Regions from separate parts of the Peribacillus sp. NPDC097295 genome, predicted to be linked through region 4. Evidence: riboswitches for the same ligand, from Rfam matches in the RefSeq annotation. Region 4 holds a riboswitch; each other region holds the start of a gene.
What was found. A riboswitch is a leader RNA that binds a small molecule or an ion and turns the genes downstream of it on or off. The one in region 4 is predicted to bind S-adenosylmethionine.

Region 1: linked by a shared signal. The riboswitch ahead of ACIQXN_RS05390 (methionine ABC transporter ATP-binding protein) and the one ahead of ACIQXN_RS07300 (methionine biosynthesis PLP-dependent protein) in region 4 are both predicted to bind S-adenosylmethionine.
Region 2: linked by a shared signal. The riboswitch ahead of metK (methionine adenosyltransferase) and the one ahead of ACIQXN_RS07300 (methionine biosynthesis PLP-dependent protein) in region 4 are both predicted to bind S-adenosylmethionine.
Region 3: linked by a shared signal. The riboswitch ahead of ACIQXN_RS19400 (Na+/H+ antiporter NhaC family protein) and the one ahead of ACIQXN_RS07300 (methionine biosynthesis PLP-dependent protein) in region 4 are both predicted to bind S-adenosylmethionine.

What each region holds. Positions count from the first base shown of each region.
Region 1 is NZ_JBIWCW010000002.1:454,853-458,000, forward strand. It holds gene ACIQXN_RS05385 (O-acetylhomoserine aminocarboxypropyltransferase/cysteine synthase family protein) at 1-1,140, shown strand, start outside; SAM riboswitch class I at 1,249-1,360, shown strand; gene ACIQXN_RS05390 (methionine ABC transporter ATP-binding protein) at 1,496-2,530, shown strand; gene ACIQXN_RS05395 (methionine ABC transporter permease) at 2,523-3,148, shown strand, end outside.
Region 2 is NZ_JBIWCW010000016.1:49,815-52,962, forward strand. It holds gene pckA (phosphoenolpyruvate carboxykinase (ATP)) at 1-561, opposite strand, end outside; SAM riboswitch class I at 1,138-1,300, shown strand; gene metK (methionine adenosyltransferase) at 1,467-2,663, shown strand; gene ACIQXN_RS18270 (gamma carbonic anhydrase) at 2,777-3,148, opposite strand, start outside.
Region 3 is NZ_JBIWCW010000020.1:21,903-25,050, reverse strand. It holds gene ACIQXN_RS19405 (alanine/glycine:cation symporter family protein) at 1-325, opposite strand, end outside; gene ACIQXN_RS19400 (Na+/H+ antiporter NhaC family protein) at 585-1,916, opposite strand; SAM riboswitch class I at 2,115-2,218, opposite strand; gene ACIQXN_RS19395 (hypothetical protein) at 2,345-2,464, opposite strand; gene ACIQXN_RS19390 (hypothetical protein) at 2,461-2,616, opposite strand.
Region 4 is NZ_JBIWCW010000003.1:203,980-207,127, reverse strand. It holds gene fumC (class II fumarate hydratase) at 33-1,415, opposite strand; SAM riboswitch class I at 1,702-1,816, shown strand; gene ACIQXN_RS07300 (methionine biosynthesis PLP-dependent protein) at 1,901-3,013, shown strand; gene metC (cystathionine beta-lyase) at 3,010-3,148, shown strand, end outside.

The sequences.
Region 1 (3,148 bases), on a different contig from region 4:
CGGCTTCACAATCCAACTGTCAGCGTTTTTGAAGAAAGAATGGCCCTGTTGGAAGGGGGAATTGGTGGATTGGCAGTGGCAAGTGGCATGGCTGCGATAACACTTGCCATCCTAAACATCGCTACTATGGGAGATGAGATTGTTGCGGCTTCTACATTATATGGTGGCACATATAATTTATTTGAAAATACTCTTCCTAAATACGGAATTAAAGTGAAATTCGTCTCTCCTGATGACCCGGAAAATTTTAAGCAAGCCATCACTCCACGAACGAAGGCCATTTTCGCTGAAACAATTGGCAACCCAAGTTTAAGGGTTTTAGATATTGAAGCGGTGGCGGATATTGCCCATGAGGCCGGTGTCCCATTGATTATCGACAACACTTTTGCGACACCATATCTGTGCAGGCCAATAGATTTCGGAGCGGATATCGTCATCCACTCAGCCACAAAATGGCTCTTGGGCAACGGTACCACCTTAGGCGGGGTCATTATTGACGGAGGTAAATTCGACTGGAATTCCCCTAACTATCCAGGCTTTACCGAACCTGACCCAAGTTATGATGGGCTTGTCTACTCCGAAGCGGTAGGGCCGGCTGCCTTTATCACCAAAGCGCGTGTGCAATTGCTTCGGGATTTGGGACCGACGTTAAGTGCCCAAAGTGCATTCCAGTTTACTCTAGGCTTAGAAACACTCCATGTAAGGATGAAAGAGCACCTTTTGAATACGAGGGCAGTCATTCAGTTCTTGGAAAACCATCCGGCGGTCTCCTGGGTTTCTTATCCGGGTAACGATGATCACCCTGATAAAGCCCTTGCGGATAAATACATGCCTAAGGGACCCGGATCTGTGGTGACATTTGGTATTAAAGGTGGACGTGAAGCGGGGGCGACACTCATCAATTCAGTGGAATTATGGTCGCATGTTGCCAATGTGGGAGATGCAAAAAGCTTAATCATTCACCCAGCGAGTACTACCCACCAACAATTGAACGAGGTAGGTTTGGTTCAGGCGGGCGTCAGTGCAGATCAGGTACGGCTATCAATCGGGATTGAAAATGTTGTAGACTTGATCGAGGATTTAGAGCAGGCCATCGAAAAAGCGACGAATATCGTATCGGTTAACTCTAAGACAGTATAATGGCAATCCAAGTGTCTCAGTAATTATCCATTGCACTCCTTTTTTATCTGTGATAGAATTTCACCATAGTAAAGTGAACTTAATGATAAAAGAATAGTCCATATATAGCTCTTATCAAGAGAGGTGGAGGGATGTGCCCGTTGAAACCCGGCAACCGACAAGGAATTTCCTTGGAAAGGTGCCAATTCACACAAAGCGTACTTGCTTTGGGAGATGAGAGGAAGGCCTGCTTTTCCCTGCCTTTCTGCTCATGCAGAAGGGCTTTTTCTATTTCTTTACAACCATAAATGGTAGGATGCTACAAAGATAAATTAACTAAATTCATAGGTTTTATTGGATAAAGAGGTGAGCATAGATGATTACTTTGTCAAACGTTAGTAAGCTTTTTCGAACAGGAAAAGGAAACAATGAAACGATTCATGCTGTGAATAGTGTGAATTTAAAGATAAATAAAGGCGAAATCTTTGGGATCATCGGGTACAGTGGAGCGGGGAAAAGCACGCTTATCCGGATGCTTAATGGCCTGGAAACGCCTACTGAAGGATCGGTGGTCGTTGCGGAAAATGAAGTGTCAACAATCAAAGGGTCTAAGCTTCGAAAGGCTCGTCAAGAGATTAGCATGATTTTTCAACACTTTAACCTTTTATGGTCAAGGACCGTTCAGGAGAACATAGCCTTTCCTTTGGAAATTGCAGGAATGGGGAAACAAGCGCGTGTGAAACGTGTCAATGAACTGATAAAGTTAGTCGGTCTGGAAGGTCGGGAAAAGGCCTACCCATCACAGCTTAGTGGTGGTCAAAAACAAAGGGTAGGTATAGCCAGGGCCCTTGCCAATAACCCGAAAGTGCTATTGTGTGATGAAGCGACATCTGCTTTGGATCCCCAAACAACCGATTCTATCCTGGAATTGCTTGTGGACATCAACCAGCGACTGGGATTGACGATTGTGTTGATTACACATGAGATGCACGTCATCCGCAAGATTTGCAATCGGGTGGCGGTGATGGAAAATGGCCGGGTAGTGGAGCAAGGAGCTGTTTTGGACGTTTTCAGAAATCCGAAAGAACAAATGACCAAGCGTTTTGTCCAACAGGTAACAGAACCAGAAGAGACAAGAGAAACGATGGAGCATTTGTTTGAACGGTATCCAGCTGGAAAAGTGATTCAGCTGACATTTGTAGGGGATCATGCAGAAAGCCCGTTGATCACCAAATTGGTTCGTAATTTCGAGTTGGAAGTCAACATCGTCCAAGGAAAAATCTCTCAAACTAGAAGCGGTTCATATGGAACATTGTTTATCCACCTTGATGGCAAAGAAGATGAAATGCTCCGCGCAATCGAATTCATAAAAGCACAGCAAGTAGGCGTGGAGGTGATTACTCATGCTTGAAGAATTATTGCCGAATGTAGATTGGGAAGACATTATGGAAGCGACGAAAGAAACGCTATATATGACAAGTATCTCGGTTGTAGCCACCTTTTTTATAGGCATACTATTAGGACTGCTTCTCTTTTTAACAGGTAAGGGTAATATGTGGGAGAATCGGGGCATTAATGGAGTGCTGAGTGCTTTCGTTAATATTTTCCGCTCCATTCCGTTCCTTATTTTGATTGTATTATTGATACCATTCACCAAATCGATCGTCGGTTCCATGATTGGAGAGAATGCGGCGTTACCGGCCCTTATTATCGGTGCCGCTCCATTTTATGCACGATTGGTTGAAATCGGCCTGCGTGAGATTGATAAAGGTGTCATAGAGGCAGCCAAATCAATGGGGGCCAAAACAAGTACCATCATTTTTAAAGTCCTTCTTCCAGAATCGATGCCTGCACTCATTTCAGGGATTACGGTCACATCGATTGCATTGGTTGGATACACGGCAATGGCCGGTGTCATCGGAGCAGGCGGGTTGGGTAACTTAGCCTATCTAGACGGTTATCAACGGAATCACAACGACGTTACCTTGGTAGCGACGATTGTCATATTAATTATCGTCTTCGTCATTCA
Region 2 (3,148 bases), on a different contig from region 4:
GCCGATCAGGATCGTACGGCGTTCGAATGAGACCATGATGAACGTTTCGGATTTAGTCCCGTCGACTTCTGGATTGGCTTTGAAATTAGGTGCTGAAAGGATCGTGAATTCTGCTTCGTGCCCTCTCAATTCCTCTTCGTTCGGACGGATGAACAAAGTATGAGCAAAAAGGTTATGCCAAGCATATTCATTTACAACTCGGATGGGAAGGCGTGATGATTCGTCCGCACCAGCGAAGCCTTTGAACACAAAGATTTCTTCTTTAGCTTTTAGGTAGTCCACTACTTTGCTATATAGTTTATTGAAGACTTCTTCGGAAATCGGCTGGTTCACTGGACCCCAGTCAATTTTGTCCTTTACGGAAGCTTCTTCTACAATATATTTATCTTTAGGTGAACGGCCCGTGTATTTGCCAGTTTCAGCTTTTACTGCGCCAGTTGAAGTTAAAACGCCTTCATTTCTGCTTAATACTTTTTCAACTAATTGAGGAACTGAGAGCTGAGTTTGCACATTATTCCCTGCTAATAATTGGTGTAACTCATTAACGTCAACAGAATTCATATATGAGATACCATCCTTTGTATAAGTTTTATATTACAATTAGTATAACACATTAGATTAAATAGTCTATACTATTTAATCGTTTTTTGTGAATGATTAGAGATTAGTCACAGTAATCAATTTTTTTATTTATATGAGTAACCTAGTGTTTAATGCCGGCATATACTTGCAGTGAGTCATCCTGGATGATGGTCAACAGAAAAGTTGTATCAACAGGAAGACAATCTTATGGTAGTCAATCTTGGTTGTGAGAAACGAATGCCGCCGTAAAAAAATGGGGTCTATCTTGGATTAACGAAAATTTTCATTTATATAGGAAGAAACGAAGTGAAGGACCATATATGAAAAGGAAAAAGGGATAAATATATGGTTTCAATCGTGCTCGTGCTTTTGACCGAGTTATCCACCGATAGTCTATGGTCTGGCCTTCCAGTCTATTCTCTTTAAGAATACTATTTATAGATCGGCTATGCCATAAAAAAAGTTTTTTTATTTTTTCAATGGGGAAAATGTTCTTTTTAGAAAAACATTGACAAATTCAGGCTAAATGCGATAGTATCTAAAATTGTACGGATTCTCTTATCCCGAGTTGGTGGAGGGACAGGCCCTTTGAAACCCAGCAACCTGCCATATTGAACTTGGCCCAAAGATCAATCGCCGAAAATAAAGCGATGATTCTTCAAGGAATTGTGGTGATGGTGCTAACCTGAGCAAGGTAAAAACCCTTGAACGATAAGAGTGAAAGGATAGATGATAGAATTTTTAAACCTTTCCTCATTACCCAGGGAAGGTTTTTGTGTTTTTTTCATGAATTCTGTGTCTATGATTGAAACTAATAAGGGAAACGAGTTCCGTAAAAATCAGGCTTATGCCTACAACATACTAACTTCCAAGGAGGAAATAAGATGTCAAAGAAACGTCTATTTACTTCTGAATCTGTTACAGAAGGCCATCCGGATAAGATTTGTGATCAGATTTCAGATTCCATTTTAGATGCTATCCTTGCTAAGGATGCAAATGCACGTGTAGCGTGTGAAACAAGTGTAACGACAGGTCTTGTGCTTGTTGCTGGAGAAATTACAACATCGGCTTACGTGGATATTTCACGTATTGTCCGTGATACGATTGCAGGAATCGGATATACGCGTGCGAAATATGGTTTCGATGCCGAGACATGTGCCGTACTAAGCTCGATCGATGAGCAGTCTGCTGATATAGCAGCGGGCGTTGATAAAGCACTGGAAGCACGTGAAGGCACGATGTCCGAAGAGGAAATCGACGCAATCGGCGCAGGGGACCAAGGTCTTATGTTCGGATTCGCGTGTAATGAAACAGAAGAGCTTATGCCACTTCCGATTTCATTGGCACACAAGCTTTCCTTCCGTCTTTCTCAAGTCCGCAAGAATGATACCCTTAGCTATTTGCGTCCTGATGGTAAAACGCAGGTAACGGTTGAGTATGATGAGAATAATCTGCCTGTACGTGTAGATACAATCGTAATCTCTACACAGCATGACCCTGAAGTGACACTTGAGCAAATTCAAGCTGACTTGAAAGAACATGTCATTAAAGCGGTTGTACCGGCTGACTTAATCGACGAAAACACGAAATACTTCATCAACCCGACTGGCCGTTTCGTAATTGGTGGACCACAAGGGGATGCAGGTCTTACTGGCCGCAAGATCATCGTTGATACGTACGGCGGATACGCTCGTCACGGCGGCGGTGCTTTCTCTGGTAAAGATGCGACAAAAGTTGACCGTTCTGCGGCATACGCTGCACGTTACGTTGCGAAAAACATCGTGGCTGCCGGCCTAGCTGATAAAGCGGAAGTACAATTAGCATACGCAATTGGCGTGGCTAAGCCTGTATCGATTTCAATCGATACATTCGGCACGGGAACAGTAAGTGAAGAAGTATTAGTAGAACTGGTGGAAGCGAATTTCGACTTACGTCCTGCTGGTATCATCAAGATGCTTGATCTTCGTCGCCCAATCTACAAACAAACAGCTGCATATGGTCACTTCGGCCGTACAGATGTTGACTTGCCTTGGGAGCGCACGGATAAAGCTGAGGCTTTAAAAACACAAGCACAAGCGTAAACCATAATAAAAAGGGTGCCTTGCATTTTGCGAGGCACCTTTTTTGATGGAGTAAAATAGGATTAAATATGTTTACCTAGGGAATAATTCAATGAATCCTATTTTAGTGAAGGTCACTTAATCCGTTCAGCCTGTTTATAGATCTGCCCTTTTTCCGCGTATTCCCGGACGATTCGATCCATATCGCGGCGATCTTCATCAGTGATCTCGCGAACGACTTTGGCTGGGCGTCCGAACGCTAACGTGTTTGGCGGGATCACTTTTCCTTGGGAAACAAGGCTACCTGCACCGATGAAGGCACCTTCACCAATTTCCGCACCATCCAGTATGATGGAGCCCATACCGACAAGAGCCCCTTTACGAATCTTGCAGCTATGTAGGATCACTTGGTGGCCAATCGTCACTTCGTCTTCGATTATTAATGGGTTATTGGGGCTTTGGTGAAGGACACTATTATCTTGGACACTTACTCTTTTACCGATGAT
Region 3 (3,148 bases), on a different contig from region 4:
CTGAGGCAGACCCGATCAAGGCGATTAACCACATCCAGAAGACAGCTCCTGGACCACCAGTGGTGATTGCTATAGCCACACCTGCTAGGTTTCCCGTTCCTACCCGAGAAGCCGTACTGATACAAAAGGCTTGAAAAGATGATACACCTTTCTTATCTGCTGTTGCCCCTTCCCCTAATAGTCTAATCATTTCCTTTGCCATTCTGAACTGAACGAACTTCGTCCGAACAGAAAAATAAATCCCCATGCCAACTAATAAAATAATAAGTATAGATGACCATAACAAATCATTTGTTTCAGTGATAAACTTTTCTAATATTTCCATTATAAAACGAACCCACCTCTAATTATTTCATTACAATACCTTTAGAGTTCCCTCTTTTACAGAGCAGTAAACACTTGAGAACAAATGTGACTCTAAATATAATATTCAATTATACTATTTTTATATTAACTAAGTAGGAAATTAGTTTTTTCAGAATATTACTATATTCGGTAAAATCAAAATTTTCATTGGTGCTTTTCATTTGTAGTCTTACATCCAAAAAAGCCCTAGAGACGATTCTCTAGGGAAACAATCAAGATTATATTTCCTCTTTTTGATCATTTATACTTTTGATTCCCATTTTTTCAGGCGAAAATCGGGGAAAACCTATCAATATGGCTATGATGCCGCACACTCCAATTAAAACTGGGTAATATGAATAAGTTAGGATACTGATCGGCGAGATATGTGCAACACCTGCTGCTAAAAGCAACTGTGCCCCATATGGCAATAACCCTTGAATACAACAAGCAAAAACATCAAGTAAGCTTGCAGATTTCCGAGGATCGATATCATATTTTTCGGCAATATTTTTTGCGAGTGGACCAGCAATGATGATGGAAATCGTATTATTCGCTGTAGAAAGATTCGTTAAAGCAACCAATCCTGCTATGCTGAACTCTGCACTTTTTTTTGATTTGCTGTTTCTCGTCACAAGATGCAACAGGTAATCAATCCCACCGTTATTTTTGATGACCGAAACCATGCCTGCAATCAGGATGGCTAAGAAGGAGATTTCATACATCCCAGCCATTCCATCGCCGATTTTTTGTATAACTTCCATGATATTATAACTGCCATCCGCCAAACCGATTATTCCAGCAAAGACAATACCCATAGAGAGAACTAGGAACACATTGACTCCTGCCAATGCAGCTACTAGAACACAAAGATAAGGTAGTATCTTTATCCAACTATATGTTTCTTCGGAAATAGTCGCTTGTTTACCCATTGTCATAATCCCAAGGATGATACACGTAATTAGTGCAGCAGGTAGAACAATGAAAAAGTTCACTTTAAATTTATCTTTCATTTTCGTACCCTGCGTACGGACGGCTGCTATTGTCGTATCTGAAATGAAAGATAGATTATCACCGAACATTGAACCACCAATGACAGCAGCCATCGAAAGGGCAATCGATATATCCGTTTGTCCACTAATTCCTACTCCTATTGGTGCTAAAGCTACAATGGTACCCATACTTGTCCCCATGGATAAAGAGATGAAGCAAGCAATAATGAATATGCCCACCATTAGCAGATTTTGAGGAACAACCGAAAGAGCTAGATTCACCGTAGACTCTACAGCTCCCATCCCATTGGCCACTTCCGAAAAAGCACCCGCCAAAAGGAATATAACAACCATTAACATGATATTTGAATCCCCAGCGCCTTTACAAAAAATTTCTACCTTGTGATTGAACGTTTCTTTCCGATTCATTGCCAGTGCCGTAGCTGAGGCAAATGCAATGGCTACAATCACTGGAAAAGTGTAAAAATCTTTTGTAATAACACCCGAACCTATAAATAAAATCAAAAAAACTATAAATGGCGCTAAAGCCCATGGATTCCCTTTGTTGTCTAAACTCATGAAGTACACCTCTTTAATTTTTTTACTATTGAAAAGTTTTTATCAGTAATCTCTAAACGTACCTGCGTCCCCTTTTCTTTATTATAGGCTTGATGATGAACAAGTAACTATTTTAAAAACTTCGGATTCATATCCAAGAAAAGCAAAAGACCTCTTTTGTTATATTACAAGAAGAGGTCTTTTAATCTATAAACACTCTTCTTATCTTTCAGGTCAATGCCTGCTGGATTTGGCACAGCACTCTAGTTAAGTCTGTTGCCGAGACATCTTCGGGCCAGTCCCTCAGTCTCTCTTGATAAGAAGTAAGAAATATTCATTTTTTCAAAGCAAGTATAAGAGTACAGCATTTTTGGAGTTTTCGCAAGGTAAAGGATTAAAGAAATTTACGAAATTTAAATGTACCTTCTCCCGTAGATTGGTCATAATTGCTATGTAATCGAGTCATTCAGAATTCCAAGTTTAATCAATTGATTGACTGATTTTCCGATATAATACTCTTTTGAAATCCCGATTATTCTCTCAATTGCTGGATTCGTGTAAATAGTCACTCCATCCGAATCGGTGATATAAATTTCATCATAAAAATTTCAATGATGGCATCTATTGCACGCTTCATTTTTTCAATTTCACCAAAGTCGTCCATCGCATCTTGCAGATAAGAGGTTTGACAACCAACATGAATACGTTCGCCATTTTCCATTTTCATTACCACAATCAATACATATCGACTTTCACTAAGGTGTGCTGTTACCATTTCTTTAATATCAGTTCCATTAACATTGTTGATATCTTTTCTACGTGGATAAATGGTCTGATTGTGCCTTTATCTGCTCCGCCCTTGTGAAGTTCCCCGTGTATTCGCCCATTCTTCCTTCAAAAGTTCCGTTTGAAATTGTTTGCTTCTTCGCAAGATAACGAACGCCTAGTATTTATCCTCCTTAATCTGTTCGGTCCTTCCTCATCTTCTCGAGTAGACAAGTACTATGACCTCTGCTGACTTCTGATAATTCAGCTGACCATCGCTGGACAGGTTGTCAAGTTGGGCGGTCATCAGATTTCTCCCGGGTAAGAATGCAATCTTTCTCTTCATCTATTTGCTTCATTTACTTTGTACCACCTTAGGCAGTATGGACTTTGTTTTGTTGTGCAAACTCATCCAATGATACCTAGCCTTATATGAAGTTCGTGTTCCTCAGACCGGAGGTTTGCCGCTTGCTTCCTTCAGTTTCCGC
Region 4 (3,148 bases):
CCTTCCACATGCAAGGAAGGGCGAAAAATCTCTTATTTATTGACCATGTTAGCAGGATCCACCCATGCTTTGAATTCATCTTCCGTCAAGAATTCAAGTTTCAACGCCGCTTCTTTTAAAGTGGAGTTGTCGTTGAATGCAGTTTTTGCGATTTTAGCCGCTTTTTCATAGCCGATATGCGGGTTCAATGCTGTTACGAGCATAAGAGAACGCTCCACATTTTCTTTGATTTGAACTTCATTCGCCGTAATTCCCACTGCACAGTGATCGTTGAAGGAATGAATACCATCCGTCAATAATTTCACCGTTTGCAGGAAGTTGTAAATGATGACCGGTTTGAAAACGTTCAACTCGAAGTTTCCTTGGCTTGCTGCAAAACCGATTGTTGCATCGTTGCCGACAACTTGTGTAGCGATCATTGTTATGGCTTCACATTGTGTCGGGTTCACTTTCCCTGGCATGATGGAGCTACCTGGCTCGTTTTCAGGGATGGCGATCTCACCGATTCCGCTTCTTGGGCCACTCGCTAGCCATCTAACATCATTGGCAATCTTCATTAAATCAGCAGCCAACGCTTTAAGAGCACCATGTGCATAAACAATTTCGTTATGGCTTGTTAAAGCATGGAATTTATTATCCGATGTGACAAATGAATGCCCTGTATCGGCTGCAATTTGTTTAGCCGAAAGTGCCGGGAATTCTTTTTTCGTATTGATTCCAGTCCCTACAGCCGTACCACCCAATGCCAAGTTCAATAATTTTTGGCTGCTCTCTTCGATCATCTCCAAATCTTTATCAAGCATAGCTCTCCAACCGGAAATTTCTTGACCTAGAGTTAGTGGTGTCGCATCTTGAAGATGGGTACGGCCAATTTTCACAACATCCCAGAATTCTTTTTCCTTGGCTGCGAATGTATCACGTAGCACTTTAATCGCCGGTACTAATTTTTCAGCCACTTCCATGTAAGCTGCGATATGCATGGCTGTTGGGAATGTATCATTAGAGCTTTGTGCTTTGTTCACATCATCATTCGGGTGAAGCATTTCAGTTTCACCGTTTTCTTTCAACCATTCGTTCCCTTTGTTAGCGACCACTTCATTCACGTTCATATTACTTTGCGTACCGCTCCCGGTTTGCCAGACCACTAGTGGGAAATGTTCATCAAGCGTACCTTCAAGAATTTCACCACAAATCTTCACGATGGCATCCTTTTTCACTTCGGAAAGATCGCCCAATTCAAAGTTTACTTTAGCTGCCGCTTGTTTTACGTAAGCAAACGCATGAACTAATTCAATCGGCATTTTTTCATAACCAATCTTGAAGTTGTTACGGCTTCTTTCTGTTTGTGCACCCCAATACTTATCGGCAGGAACTTTCACTTCACCCATCGTATCTCGTTCGATTCTGTATTCCATGTCTTCTCCCCCTATGTTCGCACTATCCATTAAGAAACGGTTATGTATATGCAATGAATAATGACTTTTTATATGAATCCCCTCTATATTGTACAAATTTTATTATTTTAAAGCAAAAAAAACAGAACAAATCCGACCTTTTTCTTCAGAAAAATCACTTTAATCAGAATCCCTCCCTCTAATTCTAGATAAAAATCATTCATCTTCTATTTCCTGCAACGATAATGAATGCCCTTGACATAATTTTATATATATAGTAAATTCAAAAGAAATTGAATAATCTAAACTCTTATCGAGAGAGGTAGAGGGAATGGCCCTATGACACCTCAGCAACCTTCATTTGTTTCCAGCCAATGAAAAGGTGCTAATTCCACAAGTTTGTGTAACTTGGAAGATAAGAAGAATGACTCTATCCTACTTATTCAAGTCTTCTTCTTAAAGAAGACTTTTTTTATTTTATTTAAATAAAAGGAGACGTGAAAATTATGTACAAAACAGAAACCTATCTTGCTCAGCTTGGGAACCGCAGTGAAACGGCTACGGGAACGGTCAATCCACCCGTTTACTTCTCGACGGCTTTCCGCCATGAGGGAATTGGTCAATCAACAGGTTTTGATTACACGCGAACAGGAAACCCGACACGTCAGCTTTTGGAGCAATCGATCGCCAAACTTGAACATGGCGATCAAGGATATGCATGTAGCTCGGGAATGGCTGCCATTGCGACCATCCTTTCCTTATTTAAATCAGGGGATGCGTGGATCAGTAGCGAAGATTTATACGGCGGTACATATCGTTTATTAGAGCATGGCTTTAAAAAATGGGGGCTACAATGCGAATATGTCAATACATGTTGCATAGAGGATATCGAAAAAGCGATCACCTCTCAAACAAAGGCCATCTTCATTGAAACTCCCACAAATCCTCTTATGCAACAAACAGACATCGCCGCTGTTTCCGCTCTTGCCAAACAATACAATTTACTTTTGATTGTTGACAACACTTTCTACACACCGATTATCCAACAGCCCCTCTTGCTTGGTGCCGACATCGTGATTCACAGCGCAACAAAATATCTTGGCGGCCATAATGATGTGTTGGCCGGTTTGATTGTGGCAAAAGGTGCTGAATTATGTGAGTCCCTTGCCTTCCACCATAATGGAATGGGCGCAGTATTGAGTCCGTTTGATTCCTGGCTGTTGATGCGCGGGATGAAAACCTTGGCACTAAGAATGGAGCGTCACGAAAAGAATGCCAAGATCATGGTCGATTATTTAATGGAACATGAATGTGTAACGGATGTTCTCTATCCAGGTCGTGGCGGCATGATTTCATTCCGGGTCAATGATGAGGCAGTGGTCAACCCATTTCTACAGTCCCTTTCATTGATTTCATTTGCCGAGAGCCTTGGAGGCGTCGAAAGCTTCATCACGTATCCGGCGACACAGACACATGCCGATATGCCTCTTGAAGTCAGAACGGCAAATGGAGTCTGCAATCGACTCCTTCGATTCTCTGTCGGCATCGAGGACAGCGGAGATTTAATCGAAGACCTGCAGCAGGCATTTTCTCAAGTAAAAAAGGAGGCAATACGATGACAAATCAAGAATTCAGTTTTGAAACCAAATTACTACACAACCAACATAAATTCGATCCAACGACAGGCGGGGTGAGTGTTCCGATCCAACATGCTTCCACGTTTCATCAAACGGACATTGATCAATTCGGCAAAT